DNA from 2 places in the Paenibacillus sp. LX16 genome. Region 1 is predicted to be linked to the other one. Evidence: predicted binding sites of a transcription regulator. Region 1 holds the regulator's gene; the other holds the start of a gene.
What was found. Region 1 encodes CtsR, which represses protease genes until heat stress. Its sites were predicted from a motif close to ATGGTCAATAAAGGTCAAACA; they were not measured.
Positions count from the first base shown of each region.

Region 2: clpP (ATP-dependent Clp endopeptidase proteolytic subunit ClpP) is a predicted target of CtsR. The motif match lies at 4,813-4,833, and genes of this name have one in related genera.

Region 1 is NZ_CP141152.1:5,142,706-5,155,957, forward strand. It holds gene radA (DNA repair protein RadA) at 1-1,066, opposite strand, end outside; gene clpC (ATP-dependent protease ATP-binding subunit ClpC) at 1,307-3,751, opposite strand; gene T3H97_RS23170 (protein-arginine kinase McsB) at 3,796-4,860, opposite strand; gene T3H97_RS23175 (protein-arginine kinase activator protein McsA) at 4,889-5,413, opposite strand; gene T3H97_RS23180 (CtsR family transcriptional regulator) at 5,483-5,947, opposite strand; gene T3H97_RS23185 (GNAT family N-acetyltransferase) at 6,487-7,674, opposite strand; rRNA gene rrf (5S ribosomal RNA) at 7,895-8,011, opposite strand; rRNA gene T3H97_RS23195 (23S ribosomal RNA) at 8,162-11,086, opposite strand; tRNA gene T3H97_RS23200 (tRNA-Ala) at 11,320-11,395, opposite strand; rRNA gene T3H97_RS23205 (16S ribosomal RNA) at 11,493-13,048, opposite strand.
Region 2 is NZ_CP141152.1:208,960-215,647, forward strand. It holds gene T3H97_RS00930 (gluconeogenesis factor YvcK family protein) at 1-241, shown strand, start outside; gene whiA (DNA-binding protein WhiA) at 247-1,191, shown strand; gene T3H97_RS00940 (HPr family phosphocarrier protein) at 1,328-1,597, shown strand; gene T3H97_RS00945 (SIMPL domain-containing protein) at 1,871-2,632, shown strand; gene T3H97_RS00950 (PdaC/SigV domain-containing protein) at 2,871-3,980, shown strand; gene clpP (ATP-dependent Clp endopeptidase proteolytic subunit ClpP) at 4,104-4,700, opposite strand; tRNA gene T3H97_RS00960 (tRNA-Arg) at 4,912-4,986, opposite strand; gene T3H97_RS00965 (sugar-binding transcriptional regulator) at 5,256-6,293, shown strand; gene gap (type I glyceraldehyde-3-phosphate dehydrogenase) at 6,387-6,688, shown strand, end outside.

The DNA of each region.
Region 1 (13,252 bases):
AAGCGTCCTGGTTTTGCAAAAACATGCCCATCCGCTTTTCTAGCACGGCTATGATTAATCCCATTCGATGATGGTCGACTCCTGTGCCCATTCGGCGCGGAGATGGGAAATGCGTAGCTGCAATCAATGCTTGCAGTTCAACCAATACAGGTCGGGTTCCCTCCATACTGGCTACAACAGTAGAACCCGCCACCCCCAGTGGTCGTTCAGACAGGAATAGTTCAGAAGGATTCGACACCTCACGCAAACCGCTTTCAGCCATTTCAAAAATACCAATTTCATTTGTAGAACCGAAACGATTTTTAACTGCACGCAAAAGCCGATACGTATGATGACGCTCTCCTTCAAAATAAAGCACACAATCGACCATATGTTCCAACAAACGCGGACCTGCAATGGCCCCTTCCTTGGTCACATGTCCTACCAATACCGTAGCAATACCTAGCCCCTTGGCAATTCGCATAAAGCGTGAAGTACACTCTCGCACCTGAGCCACACTACCTGGTGCACTCGTCACCTCAGGCAAATATACAGTCTGTATCGAGTCGATGACCAAAAACTCCGGCTTCAAGCTGTCCACCGCTTCTTCAATCGTCTCCAAATTCGTCTCACATAATACGTATAGGCTGGGGGACAAGGCACCGAGCCGATCTGCACGGAGTTTCGTTTGACGGACAGATTCCTCGCCAGACACGTACAGCACCTTTAAACCAGTTAAAGCCAGTTCATTAGATGTTTGCAGCATGAGCGTAGATTTACCGATTCCCGGATCACCGCCCACCAAAACGAGCGAACCCGGCACCACACCTCCACCGAGTACTCGATTCAATTCGCCAATTCCCGTCAAAATTCGTGTTTCTTTGCCACTCTCCACCTCTATAATAGGGAGTGGCTTGTCTTTTGTGCTATGAGTAAGAAGGGAAGACCCCATTCCTTGAGTTTTTACAACGCTTTCCGTTTCTTCGACCATGGAATTCCATGCCTGGCATCCAGGACATTTTCCGTACCATTTGGGCGATTCATAACCACATTCCGTACAGGAAAATTTAGTTTTCACTTTAGCCATACTTTGTTCCCTGGCTCCTTATTGACGACGATGATGTCAAATTTATGTTCATACAGCCCAGAAAGAGCTGTAACAATAAAAGTTTACCATTGAAGCTTGGCGGACGTAAAGCAATATCACAAACTTTCCCAAAGCATTTACCCAACCATTTCACCGTGTTTTATACACAAAAAGGGTGTCTTCGCAATAGCTTTCCAGCCTGCGAGACACCCTTTTCTACTATTTATTTAGTAAACTGCTTTAGGACTTGGCAGATACATTATCCTTTTTCGTTACAGTCAATGCACCGTTCTCCTCATCAATGAAGAGAGAGTCACCTTTAGTGATGTTGCCAGTCAATAGTTCCTCGGACAGGCGATCTTCAATATGCTTCTGGATTGCACGACGCAATGGACGCGCACCATACGCTGGATCAAAGCCTTCCTTGGCAAGGAATTTTTTAGCGTTGTCTGTCAACTCGAAGTCCACCTCATACTCATTCAGGCGCTTACGCAGCTCTTCAGACATGAGTGACACAATTTCGGCAATATGTTTTTCTTCGAGAGAATGGAAAACGATAATTTCATCAATCCGGTTCAAGAACTCAGGACGGAAGCTTTTCTTCAGTTCATCCATCACTTTGCCCTTCATATTATCGTAATCCGCCCCAGCGTCCACTACAGCTGTAAAGCCAAGCGTGGAGTTACGTTTAATCGCCTGTGCACCAACATTAGATGTTAGGATGATGAGTGTGTTACGGAAATCGACGACACGACCTTTGGAATCTGTTAGACGACCATCTTCCAGCACTTGCAGAAGAATATTGAATACTTCTGGGTGTGCTTTTTCAATTTCATCCAGCAACACAACTGAGTATGGCTTACGACGTACCTTCTCAGTCAGTTGACCGCCTTCTTCATATCCAACGTACCCTGGAGGTGCTCCTACCAGACGGGACGTGGAGTGCTTCTCCATATATTCGGACATATCAATACGGATAACCGCATTTTCATCTCCAAACATGGATTCAGCCAAGGCACGTGCCAACTCTGTTTTACCAACCCCAGTTGGGCCGAGGAAAATAAAGGAACCGATTGGACGCTTCGGATCTTTCAGTCCGGCACGTGCCCGGCGAATCGCCCGGCTTACTGCCTTAACTGCTTCATCCTGTCCAATTACCCGCTCATGCAGCAACTCTTCCATATTCAACAAACGGTGTGTTTCTTCCTCTTTCAGCTTGCTGACTGGAACACCTGTCCAGATTGCAACGACTTGAGCGATATCCTCTGGGGTAACTTCGGAATCTGTACGACCCTGTTGTTCTTTCCATTGGTTTTTCGTCACGTCTAACTCTTCACGGATTTTTTGCTCTGTATCACGCAGCGCTGCCGCTTTTTCAAACTCCTGACTTTGTACCGCTGAATCCTTTTCTTTACGAATATCCTCCAGACGGTTTTCCAGCTGTTTCAGGTTTGGCGGTACAGTGTAAGAATTCAGCCTTACTTTGGAGCCCGCTTCATCAATAAGGTCAATAGCCTTATCTGGCAGGAAGCGGTCGGTGATATAACGATCTGACAATTTTACGGCCGCTTCAATAGCCTCATCTGTGATCTTTACACGGTGATGCGCTTCGTAACGGTCACGCAGACCATACAGAATTTGAATCGCCTCTTCTGGAGAAGGTTGATCCACTGTAATTGGTTGAAAACGACGCTCCAAAGCAGCATCTTTCTCAATATATTTGCGGTATTCATCCAGCGTGGTCGCACCGATGCATTGCAGCTCGCCACGTGCCAGAGCAGGTTTCAGGATGTTGGACGCATCAATTGCGCCTTCCGCTCCACCAGCACCAATCAGCGTATGCAACTCATCAATGAACAACACGATATTACCCGCTTGACGAATCTCGTCCATAATTTTTTTCAAACGATCCTCGAATTCACCACGATACTTGGTGCCTGCTACCACAGAACCCATATCCAGTGTCATTACGCGCTTGTCACGCAACGTTTCGGGAATCTCATTCGCTATGATTTTTTGGGCCAATCCTTCGGCAATCGCTGTTTTACCTACCCCAGGTTCACCAATCAGAACCGGATTGTTCTTTGTACGGCGGCTGAGCACCTGAATTACGCGTTCAATTTCCTTGCTACGCCCAATAACAGGGTCCAGGTTGTTTTCCTTCGCAGATGCCGTCAGATCGCGTGCCAGACTGTCCAGAGTTGGCGTGCTGACATTAGCTGGAGCACCGTGATGGCTGGAAACAGCCTCGCTGCTGCCGAGTAATTGAAGCACTTGCTGACGCGCTTTGTTCAGACTGATGCCCAGGTTGTTCAGTACGCGTGCTGCTACGCCTTCGCCTTCACGAATAAGACCGAGCAAAATATGTTCTGTACCTACATAGGTATGGCCCAGTTTGCGGGCTTCATCCATAGACAGTTCGATGACTTTTTTGGCGCGTGGAGTATAAGCAATGTTCGTCGGTTGCTCTTGACCGCGTCCAATCAGCGTTTCCACTTCATCCTGGATTTTTTCCAGTCCCAGCCCTAAACCGATTAAGGCTTTTGCTGCTATTCCTTCACCTTCACGAATGAGGCCTAGCAAAATGTGTTCTGTGCCAATGTTGTTGTGTCCCAATCGAACAGCTTCTTCCTGAGCCAAAGCAAGCACTTTCTGTGCACGTTCCGTAAATCTTCCAAACATCATATATCCTGCACCTCCACAGTGTGTATTTCAGATCATTCTATATATTAAAGGGTTGTGCCTAATTTTTGCCGGATCAGCTTCGCCCGGTACATATCGCGCTCACCGGTATTCATTTTATCTCCAAAGCTTTTTTGCAGGAATCCGGGTTGTGTCATCACATTCAGCTCATTCATCGCTGCGGTGGAAGGACGCTCCAAAATTCCCAAATCTACGCCGAGACGTACATCCGACAGACGCTGTGCAGCCTCCTTGGAATCCAACACCGCTGCATATGACAAAATACCGAATGAACGCATCACCCGATCTGTAATTCGCAGCATAGATTCATTCATCAGCCGTTCTCTGGCAGAACGCTCGTGCTCAATAATTTGTAGCACCACGCCATGAAGATTCTCAATAATTTCCGCTTCGGTTTGTCCCAGTGTAATCTGATTAGATACCTGAAACAAATTTCCGACCGCTTCGCTGCCTTCACCGTAAATGCCGCGAACTGTAAGGCCTACCTGTGAAACAGCAGACAATATACGATTGATTTGATGAGTCATGACTAATGCGGGCAAATGCATCATCACCGAAGCTCTCATACCTGTGCCGACATTCGTCGGACAACTGGTCAGAAAACCTCTCCGATCATCAAATGCATAATCAACATGCGCTTCAAATGCATCATCAATAATCATAGCGCGTTCCCAAGCTTCCCTAACCTGACATCCCGGATATAAGCACTGGATACGCAGATGATCCTCTTCGTTTATCATAACACTAACCGATTCATCATCGCTAATTAAAACAGCACCGTTACGAGATTCGTTCGCCAAATTAGGACTAATCAAATGCTTCTCAACCAGCACCTGCTTGTCGATCTCATCCAACTCGGATATTTTCAACGTATGAAAAGTACCAAAACCGCCTAAATCATCATACTGAAGGATATCCGTCAAGCGTTGAAGTACTTCTTCCGACTGCTGATTGGTAGCAAGCATGGGAAAAGGCAGATGCTGCAAGTTACGCGCAATTCTCACCCGGCTGCTAATGACAATCTCCGAATCCGCAGCATCACCACGCATCCAGTCACTTAGCGGCTTCTCCGTAAACCGAATATTGGGCATTACGCATCCCTCCTACTCTTCACAAACTTTACTCTTCAGTCATTTCTTTTTCAAGCTTTCTGATTTGATCCCTAAGCTCAGCTGCTGATTCGAATTCTTCCTGTACAATATGCTGTTGCATTTCTTTTTTCAAATCGTCAATTTGCCGTTTAACCTTCAGTCGGCCTCCAGTGCGAACCGGAACTTTACCAACATGATTCGTACTGCCATGCACACGCTTGAACAGAGGGTCCAAACGACTATCAAAATATTGGTAGCACGACGGGCATCCGAAACGTCCCAGCTTACTAAACTGTGCATAGGTCATACCACAGTCCTTGCATTGCAGGTTCTGCGGACTACCGTGCCCTGGAGATTGGCTCTTTGTGCTGGAGTCAAAATCCAGCATCCCCGACAACAAGCTATGAATCGAAAAGCCGTTAGGTGTTCCAGGGATCATCTCCCCTTTTTCCTTGGCACACGTCTCACAAATATGAAACTCTGTCTTTTCGCCATTCACAATTTTGGTGAAATGCAAAGTTGCCGGCCGCATATTACATTCTTGGCACAGCATAAAAGCACCTCCTTCAATGTCAGGATTTATACCAACCCCTACATCCAAACGTTAGTCTCTATTCACACACTATTTGGTCGCCAGCAACGAAATCAGCATAGCCTTAAGCAATCTGGCTCGCAGTTGATCACGATAGGGGAGCTTCAGCAATAATGTATCCCTCGATAAAGCAGCCTTCATTAGACTAGCTTCCCTTTTGCTTAAAAAATGGGCTTCCTCTAACTGATAAATCAGTCCTTCTGCTGCCGATTGGCTAATTTCCTCCCCAATGCTCTGATGAAGATGTGTATGGATGGCATGCTGCGCAGGCAGCTGAATTCGCTGAATACGAATGTAGCCCCCACCACCGCGTTTACTTTCCACCACATAGCCTTTTTCCAGCGTAAACCGAGTGCTAATTACATAATTAATTTGCGACGGCACGCAGGAAAAGCGGTCAGCCAGATCATTGCGCTGAATCTCCACTAAACCTTGGGGACTTTCCAGCAATATACTCTTCAAATATTGTTCAATAATATCGGAAACATTGCGCATTTCATCATCCTCCACTAACGGAAACGCAAGTATTCAAGTACATTTCACGCTCCACAGAGTCCGCCGTATATTGAACTTAACCAAACGGTAAAGTCACGAATCTAAGCTGTATTTAGGCTATTGCCTGTTCTACATCCAGTGGAATTGTACCGTTTTGTCTCTAGTGTGGCCTTTATTTGCGATTAATCATACACTTCTCTTATGTTCATAAGAGTCAGCTCCTAACTATACGCAAATCATTTCGATCCTCATTTACTTCTTTACTATCAAAATACTTTATACGGCCAATCCATCAGCATAATACTTCTACAGCATTACACGAGGCTTGATTGACTTTGACTTTCTTTGACTATATTCATATTATAGCACATTATTCATTTTTGCCAAGGGGTCAATACCATTTTTCGCAATCTAATTATGTTTTATACAATACCCTAAAAAAACTCTTCCCATTACAGAAAGAGTTTTGAAAATTACAATAACCACACAAGTTATGTTCCCTGAAAGATGGAGCCTAAGAACAACTAAATGGGCCTTTATCAGAAAAAATCCAATAAGAACGTTTGTTTTACCGGTATTACACGTTTAAGGGCAGACACAGACTCACTGCTACCTTCAATACGCCCCCACTTATACAGATCATCAGCCTGCTGATAGCCAAGCATCAGAGTCGTCAGTGACTGAATCCCAAGTTTCAAGTCAGCTACTATGGCGTTTTCAGATGAAATGCTTTTATTCACTCTCTCCAGATGCCCTTGCCCTTTCGTCGTAATCGTTAATCTCCATAATCCATCATTCCATGGAGCATACCGATCAGTCAGATTTAAGGTTAAACTTGTTTCCTCTCCAATCTGTTCAAAAGGGTACCTTTCTATAAAAGCAGCTGCATCCACAATACGACCCATAAAATAAGGCACAGTTTCCTGTTGAATTCGTGGATCATCGAGTAAAAATGGTAAATTGTCATCTGCTGGAACGTAAATAAATTTGCCTTGGGTTATCATTGAGTCATGATTTGCAAAATAAGTCCATAAAGCCCGACGAGCCGTCTCATTTTCATATACCAACTCATCACAATTCAACTGTTTATCTTCAATTTTGTATAGTGCATATCCCTGAGGATCTCTTGTTTCTGAGTAATATACCACAGTTCGATAGTTCTCATTTAAAATCCGCTCTTGCCACCATTCCTTATCTCGTACCAGCGTGCCATTATAACGAGATACATACGCTTGATACACTTGGTCCAGTTCTAAAATATTTTTTACACCGCGTTTGACTGTACCCTCTGTTTTAAGTTTTGCAGGGAATTTTTCAATGGGAATGACGTATTTTTTGTACTCTGTATACGTTTCCCATCCAAATTTACGATAGAAGGCAAAGGAGAATGGATGCAAAAAAGAAAGGCTTTGTCCCGCAGACTTCATCTCTTCAAGTGCATGCGTCAATAAACGTGATACCATGCCTCCGCGACGTTTTTCTGGCCATGTTGCCACACCAGCAATGCCCCCCATATCAAAAACCTGACCGTTTATGTATACCTGAAGCGGTAACAAAGTCAGTTTAGCATTTAAGTCATGTCCGTCGAATATTCCCCATGTTTGTTCTGGTTTGAATTTCTTCTTGGCCTTTTCCAGATCCTCTAGGGACATTGTAAACTGAAATGCATATTGAGATAATTCAATAGCCGCTTCAAATTCCTCACGCTGTAATTGTCTGATCTCCATATCTTCATCACCTCGCTCGTATACTTGGACATCCATAAAAAAGATTACACACTTAGAGTGTGGCAAACCCCATTCTCTCTGTCAACCTTAGAAACAGGTGGTCATCCAAAAAAACATAAAAAAAAGGATGATAATCTCAGTGAGATTATCATCCTTTTCACTTTAAAAACATAAAAAAAAGGATGATAATCTCAGTGAGATTATCATCCTTTTCACTTTTGCTTGGCGACGTCCTACTCTCCCAGGACCCTGCGGTCCAAGTACCATCGGCGCTGGAGGGCTTAACGGTCGTGTTCGGGATGGGTACGTGTGGAACCCCTCCGCTATCGCCACCAAACATGAATTTGCTGTGCAAATTCTTCCGTACGGTTATTCGGTTCATCACTTATCGTGTGAATGAATAGCCATGCGCTTGTTGTATGTATTTCTACATACCTTCAAGGTTACACCCTGAAAACTGGACCCGAAACTTATTTGCGTCTTATTTTAGGATAAGCCCTCGACCGATTAGTATTGGTCAGCTCCATGCATTACTGCACTTCCACCCCCAACCTATCTACCTCGTCGTCTTCAAGGGGTCTTACTAATTGGGAAATCTCATCTTGAGGGGGGCTTCACGCTTAGATGCTTTCAGCGCTTATCCCTTCCGTACATAGCTACCCAGCGGTGCTCCTGGCGGAACAACTGGTACACCAGCGGTACGTCCATCCCGGTCCTCTCGTACTAAGGACAGCTCCTCTCAAATTTCCTACGCCCACGACAGATAGGGACCGAACTGTCTCACGACGTTCTGAACCCAGCTCGCGTACCGCTTTAATGGGCGAACAGCCCAACCCTTGGGACCTACTTCAGCCCCAGGATGCGATGAGCCGACATCGAGGTGCCAAACCTCCCCGTCGATGTGGACTCTTGGGGGAGATAAGCCTGTTATCCCCAGGGTAGCTTTTATCCGTTGAGCGATGGCCCTTCCATGCGGTACCACCGGATCACTAAGCCCGACTTTCGTCCCTGCTCGACTTGTAGGTCTCGCAGTCAAGCTCCCTTCTGCCTTTGCACTCTTCGAATGATTTCCAACCATTCTGAGGGAACCTTGGGGCGCCTCCGTTACTCTTTAGGAGGCGACCGCCCCAGTCAAACTGCCCACCTGACACTGTCCTCGCACCGGTTCACGGTACCAAGTTAGAACCTAGATACGATCAGGGTGGTATCCCAAGGATGCCTCCTCTCAAGCTGGCGCTCAAGATTCTACGGCTCCCACCTATCCTGTACAGATCGTACCCAAATTCAATATCAAGCTGCAGTAAAGCTCCATGGGGTCTTTCCGTCTTGTCGCGGGTAACCTGCATCTTCACAGGTATTAAAATTTCACCGGATCTCTCGTTGAGACAGCGCCCAAGTCGTTACGCCATTCGTGCGGGTCAGAATTTACCTGACAAGGAATTTCGCTACCTTAGGACCGTTATAGTTACGGCCGCCGTTTACTGGGGCTTCGGTTCATAGCTTCGCCCGAAGGCTTACCACTCCCCTTAACCTTCCAGCACCGGGCAGGCGTCAGCCCGTATACTTCGCCTTGCGGCTTCGCACAGACCTGTGTTTTTGCTAAACAGTCGCTTGGGCCTTTTCACTGCGGCCCCCTCGGGCTATTCACCCTACCGAGGCACCCCTTCTCCCGAAGTTACGGGGTCATTTTGCCGAGTTCCTTAACGAGAGTTCTTCCGCGCGCCTTAGAATTCTCTTCTCGCCTACCTGTGTCGGTTTGCGGTACGGGCACCTTCTCCTGGCTAGAGGCTTTTCTTGGCAGTCTGAGATCATGACCTTCGCTACTATAATTTTCGCTCCCCATCACAGCCCAGCCTTACGATGTGCGGATTTGCCTACACACCAGCCTCACTGCTTAGACGGACATCCATCAGTCCGCGTCACTACCCTACTGCGTCACCCCATTGCTCATAACGGATTACGGTGGTACAGGAATTTCGACCTGTTGTCCTTCGACTACGCCTATCGGCCTCGCCTTAGGTCCCGACTTACCCTGAGCGGACGAACCTTCCTCAGGAACCCTTAGGCTTTCGGCGGATCTGATTCTCACAGATCTTTTCGTTACTCATACCGGCATTCTCACTTGAATGCAGTCCAGCGCTCCTTACGGTACACCTTCAACCCGCATTCAACGCTCCCCTACCCCTGATGCAAGCATCAAGCCATAGCTTCGGTGGTGTGTTTAGCCCCGTTACATTTTCGGCGCAGAGTCACTCGACCAGTGAGCTATTACGCACTCTTTCAATGGTGGCTGCTTCTAAGCCAACATCCTGGTTGTCTGTGCAACTCCACATCCTTTCCCACTTAACACACACTTGGGGACCTTAGCTGATGGTCTGGGCTGTTTCCCTTTCGACAATGGATCTTAGCACTCACTGTCTGACTCCCGGAACTAAATCTATGGCATTCGGAGTTTGACTGAGCTTGGTAACCCTTGCGGGCCCCGCACCCAATCAGTGCTCTACCTCCACGATTCTTTTTTCCGAGGCTAGCCCTAAAGCTATTTCGGGGAGAACCAGCTATCTCCGGGTTCGATTGGAATTTCTCCGCTACCCCCACCTCATCCCCGCATTTTTCAACATGCGTGGGTTCGGGCCTCCAGTGCGTGTTACCGCACCTTCACCCTGGACAGGGGTAGATCACCCGGTTTCGGGTCTACGTCCACGTACTCATTCGCCCTATTCAGACTCGCTTTCGCTGCGGCTTCAGCTCTTCACCTTAACCTTGCACGGGAACGTAACTCGCCGGTTCATTCTACAAAAGGCACGCCATCACCCATAAATAGGGCTCTGACTTCTTGTAAGCACACGGTTTCAGGATCTATTTCACTCCCCTTCCGGGGTGCTTTTCACCTTTCCCTCACGGTACTGCTTCACTATCGGTCGCCAGGGAGTATTTAGCCTTGGCAGATGGTCCTGCCGGATTCATACGGGGTTTCACGTGCCCCGCACTACTCGGGATCCGTCTCGGAGGGAACCAGTTTTGAACTACAGGGCTTTTACCTTCTCTGGCGGGCCTTTCCAGACCTCTTCATCTAACCGGTTCCTTTGTAACTCCATGTGAGACGTCCCACAACCCCAAGGAGCAAGCTCCTTGGTTTGGGCTAATCCGCGTTCGCTCGCCGCTACTGACGGAATCACTATTGTTTTCTCTTCCTCAGGGTACTTAGATGTTTCAGTTCCCCTGGTCTGCCTCTATTCTGCCTATGTATTCAGCAGAAAGTGACTGTCGATGAAGACAGCCGGGTTTCCCCATTCGGACATCCCCGGATCAAAGCTTGCTTACAGCTCCCCGAGGCCTTATCGTTGTTCGCCACGTCCTTCGTCGGCTCCTGGCGCCTAGGCATCCTCCGTGTGCTCTTTGTAGCTTAACCTAGTATTTACATCGCAAATACGATTCGCTTTGAATTTCGGTTCAACATTTACGTGTGAATGAAATTCAAGGCAGCTACCTTTATTTCACTTGTTTACACAAGATCAGCTTAAAGGAATATTCTAAAACGCAATTTCGTTTCGGTATCCAGTTTTCAAGGTGCAAATCAGTTTGATTATCAGTCAATCTCCGAAGAGTTAACGATTCTCATACAGTTTAAGATGAAATTGTAATTGGTGGAGCCAAGCGGGATCGAACCGCTGACCTCCTGCGTGCAAGGCAGGCGCTCTCCCAGCTGAGCTATGGCCCCTCACAAGTTCCATCAAAACTGAACAAATGGAATGATGATTTTTGAAGCTTACGCTTCATATTTGAATGTTTCCATTGCAGGAAACGATTCTCCATAGAAAGGAGGTGATCCAGCCGCACCTTCCGATACGGCTACCTTGTTACGACTTCACCCCAATCATCTACCCCACCTTCGGCGGCTGGCTCCCTTGCGGGTTACCCCACCGACTTCGGGTGTTGTAAACTCTCGTGGTGTGACGGGCGGTGTGTACAAGACCCGGGAACGTATTCACCGCGGCATGCTGATCCGCGATTACTAGCAATTCCGACTTCATGTAGGCGAGTTGCAGCCTACAATCCGAACTGAGACCGGCTTTTCTAGGATTGGCTCCACCTCGCGATTTCGCTTCCCGTTGTACCGGCCATTGTAGTACGTGTGTAGCCCAGGTCATAAGGGGCATGATGATTTGACGTCATCCCCACCTTCCTCCGGTTTGTCACCGGCAGTCTGCTTAGAGTGCCCAGCCTGACCTGCTGGCAACTAAGCATAAGGGTTGCGCTCGTTGCGGGACTTAACCCAACATCTCACGACACGAGCTGACGACAACCATGCACCACCTGTCTCCTCTGTCCCGAAGGAAAGGCCTATCTCTAGACCGGTCAGAGGGATGTCAAGACCTGGTAAGGTTCTTCGCGTTGCTTCGAATTAAACCACATACTCCACTGCTTGTGCGGGTCCCCGTCAATTCCTTTGAGTTTCAGTCTTGCGACCGTACTCCCCAGGCGGAATGCTTAATGTGTTAACTTCGGCACCAAGGGTATCGAAACCCCTAACACCTAGCATTCATCGTTTACGGCGTGGACTACCAGGGTATCTAATCCTGTTTGCTCCCCACGCTTTCGCGCCTCAGCGTCAGTTACAGCCCAGAGAGTCGCCTTCGCCACTGGTGTTCCTCCACATCTCTACGCATTTCACCGCTACACGTGGAATTCCACTCTCCTCTTCTGCACTCAAGCTCCCCAGTTTCCAGTGCGACCCGAAGTTGAGCCTCGGGATTAAACACCAGACTTAAAGAGCCGCCTGCGCGCGCTTTACGCCCAATAATTCCGGACAACGCTTGCCCCCTACGTATTACCGCGGCTGCTGGCACGTAGTTAGCCGGGGCTTTCTTCTCAGGTACCGTCACTCTTGTAGCAGTTACTCTACAAGACGTTCTTCCCTGGCAACAGAGCTTTACGATCCGAAAACCTTCATCACTCACGCGGCGTTGCTCCGTCAGGCTTTCGCCCATTGCGGAAGATTCCCTACTGCTGCCTCCCGTAGGAGTCTGGGCCGTGTCTCAGTCCCAGTGTGGCCGATCACCCTCTCAGGTCGGCTACGCATCGTCGCCTTGGTAGGCCTTTACCCCACCAACTAGCTAATGCGCCGCAGGCCCATCCACAAGTGACAGATTGCTCCATCTTTCCTCCTTCTCCCATGCAGGAAAAGGATGTATCGGGTATTAGCTACCGTTTCCGGTAGTTATCCCTGTCTTGTGGGCAGGTTGCCTACGTGTTACTCACCCGTCCGCCGCTAGGTTTTTTAGAAGCAAGCTTCTAAAAAACCCCGCTCGACTTGCATGTATTAGGCACGCCGCCAGCGTTCGTCCTGAGCCAGGATCAAACTCTCCATTAAAGACCAACCGAAGTTGGTTTATAGAAAGAGCGATAAGCTCATTTTTAATGCTAGCGATTCTTCTTTATAAAAGAAGAAATCTTTATTTCATCATCCATTTGTTCAGTTTTCAAAGAACTTGTCTGTTCTCGTTCGTTCAACGAGCCAGGAATTAGATCATATCATGTTGGTTACTTTCTTGTCAAATCTTTTTTTGATTATCTT
Region 2 (6,688 bases), 930 kb from region 1:
GCATCATCTCTTCGACTATGTCATTGTAAATAACGGAGAAATTCCACCCCAAGTACAGGAAATGTATGCTGAGCAGGGAGCCAAGCCAGTTCAAGTAGACATGGGCGAGCTGACCGACCGGGGATATAAAGTGGTGGCAGATACATTAGTTCTGTTCCGCACGTATTTACGGCATGATGCCGACAAATTGAGCCAGCATATTTACCAATTGGTACAAAACTGGATATTAAGAAGGAGGTGAGTCCCTTGTCCTTTGCGGCACAAACGAAAAAAGAGCTTACGATGATTGAAAGCCAGTCCTGCTGTGAGAAAGCGGAACTATCTGCGCTCATACGTATGCTCGGATCCGTACAACTGTCGAATAAAAGGGTGATATTGGACGTGTCCACAGAAAATGCCGCGATTGCAAGGCGGATTTACTCCTTGATCAAGAAGCATTTTCAACTTCATATCGAACTGCTTGTACGGAAAAAAATGCGCTTGAAAAAAAATAATGTGTACATTGTCCGTATTCCCAATGGTGTGCAGCAACTGCTAAAGGATCTTTATATCGTCTCAGAAGGTTTCTTGTTCACTGACGGGATTAATCGGGATATCGTTCGGAAAAACTGTTGTAAGAGGGCTTATTTGCGGGGCGCCTTTATGGCAGGTGGATCTGTCAACAATCCTGAAGGATCGTCTTACCATCTTGAAATTTCTTCGATGTATGAGGAGCATTGTCAGGCACTCGTTGATCTTGCGAATGAATTTCATCTAAATGCTCGCTGTATTGAGCGAAAAAAAGGTTTTATTCTCTACATCAAGGAAGGCGAGAAGATCATTGAGTTGCTTAGCATCATTGGGGCGCATCAAGCCTTGTTCAAATTTGAAGATGTACGCATTATGCGAGATATGCGTAATTCCGTAAATCGCATTGTCAATTGTGAAACGGCTAATTTGAACAAGACGATCGGAGCTGCTGTCCGGCAAATTGAGAATATTAAGTTGCTGGAGAGGGAAGTTGGTTTGGAGACCTTGCCGGATAAACTGCGTGAAGTGGCAGAAATTCGGCTCGCTCATCCCGATTTGAATTTGAAAGAAGTCGGGGAAATGCTCAAAGGGGTCGTGAGTAAATCGGGTGTAAATCATCGACTTCGCAAAATTGATGAGATGGCTGACAAAATTAGGGGCGAAAATGGCCTGATTCCGTAAAAAGAGTGTCCATGGGGCTTTTAGCCCCGGTTTTTTTAGTTTTTTTTCTAGTGTCTGTCCCGGGTTAATGTTATAATGTGATAAATAAAATGGAGTAAGTAGTGTCCAGATTTATTTGATGAGGGGGTAAGCTGACATGTCAAAACATCCGGTAGTCGTACGCTTGAAAACAGGACTGCACGCCAGACCTGCTGCGTTGTTCGTACAGGAAGCGAATAAATATTCATCTGAGATTTTTGTGGAAAAAGAAGACAAAAAGGTTAATGCCAAAAGCATCATGGGTATTATGAGTCTTGCCATCAGTACAGGTACTGAAATCAATATTAGTGCTGAAGGTGCGGACGCCGAACAGGCTGTAAACGCTTTAGTAAGTCTGGTTAGTAAGGTAGAGCTGGAAAATCAATAAACAAAGATTTACTTTGTAATATGGTGTATGCTCTTAGTGAAAAGCCCCTTCGGGGCTTTTTTTTGTATACAGAAAAAAGTCTTCGAACGCTCCTCCGTTAACTGTTCTATGTGTGGATTTGTTGAATATAGAGACCGTATTAAGTTCAAGTTATAAATAATTAAAATTCCCGTGGTCATGCTCTGTTTCGGAAATTTGTATGCTTGGCTGCAACCTTTTTCCGTCATTTCCGTCTGGAAGGTACAAACATTTACAAGAAAGAGGTTGAATTCAATGAGACTTTGGACAAAAACAGTAGCCACGGCAGTTCTCGCAGGAGCATTAATGGCAGGGGGAGTAGCAGGAGGATTATGGACAGGGGCAGATCGTGCTTATGCTGCGTCAACAGCTTCGACGGTAAACGGTGTAATTAATGTGACTGGAAGCGGGGAAGTATTGGCGAAGCCCGATATTGCTTATCTCTCTATCGGTGTACAATCGGAAGGGAATACGGCAGCCGCTGCTCAAAAAGCCAATGCTACAAAATTGAACAAGGTTACACAACTGCTGAAAGAAAAGTGGAGCATCAGCGCAGATGACATTCAGACCAGCCAGTTTTATGTACAGCCTAACTACACCTATAACGAAAAAGAAGGGCAGAAGCTCAAAGGCTACACTGCCAACCATACACTTTCCGTCAAATACCGCGATTTGGATAAAATCGGTCAGTTGTTGGATGAGGCGACCAAGTCCGGAGCCAATAACGTAGATAATGTACGTTTTTCCGTGGAAAATCCTTCGACTTATGAAGAAGAAGCCATTACTAAGGCATTGGGAAGCGCACAATCTAAAGCCAGTGCTGTAGCTAAAGCAGCCAAACGCGGGTTAGGTGCTCTTGTGAATGTGACGGTAGATGGCGGAGAAGCACAAGTCTTTACACAACGTGAAAATGCCATGTCAAAATCGCTCTTGGATGTAGCGGGTAGCGGGACAGAGATACAATCGGGGCAAGTAACAGTGACAGTTCAGGTATCGGCTCAATACGAAATGAACTAAAACGGGCCATCAAACGAAGCCACAAGCCGCCTGCATCATGCGCAGGTTGGCTTGCTGGCTCTTTTTGTATATCGAAACCTTTTTGTAATGAGTCTGTCATAGCTAAGGGTTAGTAGGTGTACATATTGAAATCGGAGAGTGTACAGATTGTAAACTACATACAATAGGGTATAGATATAATAAGAAAAGTAATTATTACGCATAGACAACACAATCAATAACAGGAGGAATACTTAATATGAGTAAGCATACGAAAAAATGGGGTTCAGCACTGCTGGCAGCAGGGATTTTCGCAGGAGTCGCAGCTGTTCCCGTTTCCTATATCCAGGCAGCACCGACCAAACAGCAGCAAGCGGCAACACAGCAACCGGGAATCGCCATCCAATGGAATGGTAAAACGTTGCCCGCTAAAGGTGTTAAAGTGAATGGGAGTACAATGATTCCGGTGGCCGCACTGCGTGACAGCCTGGGGATTCCAGTAAGCTATGATGCGAAAACAGCGACATATACTGTAGGTAGCGGGTACAATAAACTTTACATTATGGCTTCTTCCTCGGATGCCTACGTCAACGTCAATGGAATCAATACACGTAGCATGGATGCCAAACAGATCGCTGGGAAGCTATACATTCCTATGAGTCTGCTGAAAGACTATCTAGGCATAGATGCTCAATGGAATGCAGCTCAGAAAACAGTAACGCTGAGTAAAAGCCAGCTAAATTCGATCACAATTGCGTCTCAAACCCTTCCAGCTTCGAGTAATGCGAAGGTGTCCTACAAGATTAAGTACCCGCAAATCAGCGGCAGCCAGCTGAATCCTGAGGCTCAACAGGCCATTAACAATATGCTTAAAAAGCATGCAGAGGGTATATTGGCAGCAGGCAAAAAGATGATGGCTGAGGGAGAGGCTACAACAGAAAGACCGTATGAGTTCGGAAATGATTTTGCGATTGCCTATAACAAAGATGGTATTCTGAGTGTGATTATGCAGGATTACTCGTATACGGGTGGCGCACATGGCATGACAGCACGTAAAGGATATACGTTCTCGCTCGCTGATGGTAAACTGCTGCAATTGTCTGACGTATTGAAGGCAAATCCGAACTACAAAAAGTTCCTCAATGCTGATTTGAAGAAAAAAATCGATGCGCTTCAGGCTGGCGAAGGATTCGGCAAATTTAAAGAGCTGGCGGCAGATCAGAATTTTTATGTAACGAACAGTGGAGTGACAATTGTGTTTGATTTGTATGATTATGCGCCATACGCGTATGGAATTCCGGAGTTTACCTATTCGTTCGGTCAATTGCAGCCTCAAGGCGGAAAGCCTTTTGCGGGACAGAATGAATAGTAGAAATAAACAAGTCCAATTGTCTATAACCTAAAAACAATAAAGCAAAAAAGCTGCCTTTCGGATAAGAACATCCGGGGCAGCTTTTTCATTTATCAGCTATCGAGAGCCGAATTTCTTCTCTTATACACCTTCTGGAGAGGAGCTAGTTAGCACTTTATCAATAATACCGTATTCCTTGGCATCATCAGCAGACATGAAGTAGTCACGGTCTGTATCTTTTTCAATGCGCTCCAGTGGTTGGCCTGTGCGATCTGCGAGAATGCGGTTCAGTTTATCACGCATTTTCAGAATGCGGCGTGCGCGGATTTCGATATCCGTTGCCTGGCCTTGTGCACCACCCAGTGGTTGGTGAATCATAATTTCACTGTTTGGCAAAGCAAAACGTTTACCTTTGGCGCCTGCATTCAGCAAGAACGCGCCCATGGAAGCCGCCATACCTACGCAAATCGTAGATACGTCAGGTTTAATGTATTGCATCGTATCGAAAATGGCCATACCAGCTGTAATGGAACCGCCAGGACTGTTAATATACAAGTGAATATCTTTTTCAGGATCTTCGGCAGCCAAAAACAGCATTTGCGCAATTATAGAGTTGGCTACAACGTCATTGACGTCCGAGCCTAACAAAATAATGCGATCCTTCAACAGTCTGGAATAAATGTCATAGGCGCGTTCGCCGCGGTTACTTTGTTCTACTACCATAGGAACATAGCTCACGTCAAAAAACCTCCCTTAAATATCGTTATTGGATTTGGTGGACATGCCGATTACACGTCCCTTATTTATAAACTGTTACCGTATTAACCATATGATAAACAATTTCAAACAAAAAGTCAAAGAAAGTCAAACTAATGATTAAAAAAAAGAGCCCTCAGCGCTCTTATTGGTTAAAACACTATATAGAAGCATTTATGCGTTCATTTAAAAATGGCGCGCCCGCGAGGAATCGAACCTCGATCTCAGGCTCCGGAGGCCTACGTCATATCCGTTGGACCACGGGCGCATAGTTCAATCAATGCAAACAACTAACTAATTAAACAGCTAATTGGAAACAAAGATGATTATATGATATACAGCAGTGAATTGCAAGCTTTTATTAAATGCGCATATTCAGGCAAATGGTTGAGAAATATAGGTTCAGATAGACTTGCATGTGGAGCAAATATTGGTTAAGATATACGTGGGACTTAAAAAGTTATCCCGGGACGTTTTAAGACCAGTTAGAGATAGAGCATTAGAGACAGAACTTAGAAGTGTGCGGGAGTGGAAAGCATGCGAAAGATATTAGAAATACAGAAGCAGCTTCTGCCCGACCTCATGGATGTTTTGAAAAAAAGGTACACGATCCTGCATCAGATTATGCTGTCCGATGTTGTTGGACGCAGAACGCTGGCAGCTTCACTGAACATGACCGAGCGCGTGTTGCGCGCCGAAACCGATCTTCTTAAAGCTCAGGGGCTAATTGAGATTGAGAGTGTAGGCATGAAGGTGAGCAAAGCAGGACTGGATCTGCTGGAACAGCTGGAGCCGATTGCGAACAACTTGTTCGGCCTGTCCCAATTGGAGGACCAGATTCGTCAAGCCTATGGTTTGAGGAAGGTGGTTGTCGTTCCAGGGGATTCGGATGCTTCTCCGTTAACAAAGCAGGAGCTGGGGCGCGCTGGAGCAAAAGCGTTGCTGAGTGTTATGGACGACGAGGATGTGGTCGCTGTAACAGGTGGCACGACGATTGCCGACGTGGCGGAACAACTGGCACTACCTTCTAATGGCCCGCTTAAGGGTGGGTGGTTTGTACCGGCACGCGGGGGTTTGGGAGAAAGCATGGAAATGCAGGCCAACACAATTGCTTCCACAATGGCTCGCAAGGTAGGCGCTCAATACCGTCTGCTCCATGTACCGGATTTGCTCAGCAATCATGCTTACAACTCCTTGCTTGAAGATACGAACATTCAGGATATATTGAACCTGATTCGCGAGAGTCGTATCATCATTCACGGGATAGGCAACGCCATAGCGATGGCACATAGACGTAAACTTGATCCCGAAACCTTTGCCCAGATCAGCAGTGAGGGGGCCGTTGCCGAATCGTTTGGCTACTACTTTAACGAAGATGGCGTCGTTGTTCACAGAATGCTGACGCTTGGACTCCGATTGGAGGACATTAGGCGTACCGATACGGTTCTAGGTGTAGCTGGAGGCAAGAGCAAGGCGGCCGCTATTCATGCGGTACTGCGTTTCGGGCAAGAAGACATTCTAGTCACCGACGAAGGCGCTGCTGCCGAGATTGTAAGTCATTATTTAAATGGTTAATATGGATTTATGAATGGTGTTGTCTTGACAGGCTTTCGGGTCTGTCTTGAATATATAAAACTAAACTAAACGAACTTTGGGAGGAACTCACTCATGACAGTTAAAGTTGGTATTAACGGTTTCGGACGTATTGGACGCCTTGCTTTCCGCCGGATTCAAAACGTGGAAGGTATTGAAGTAGTAGCAATCAATGACTTGACAGATTCCAAAATGTTGGCACATTTGTTGAAATATGATACAACACAAGGTACTTTCCAAGGAGAAGTAGAAGTACATGACGGCTTCTTCAAAGTAAACGGTAAAGAAGTTAAAGTTTTGGCTAACCGCAATCCTGAAGAACTGCCTTGGGGAGACCTGGGTGTAGACATCGTTCTGGAATGCACAGGTTTCTTCAC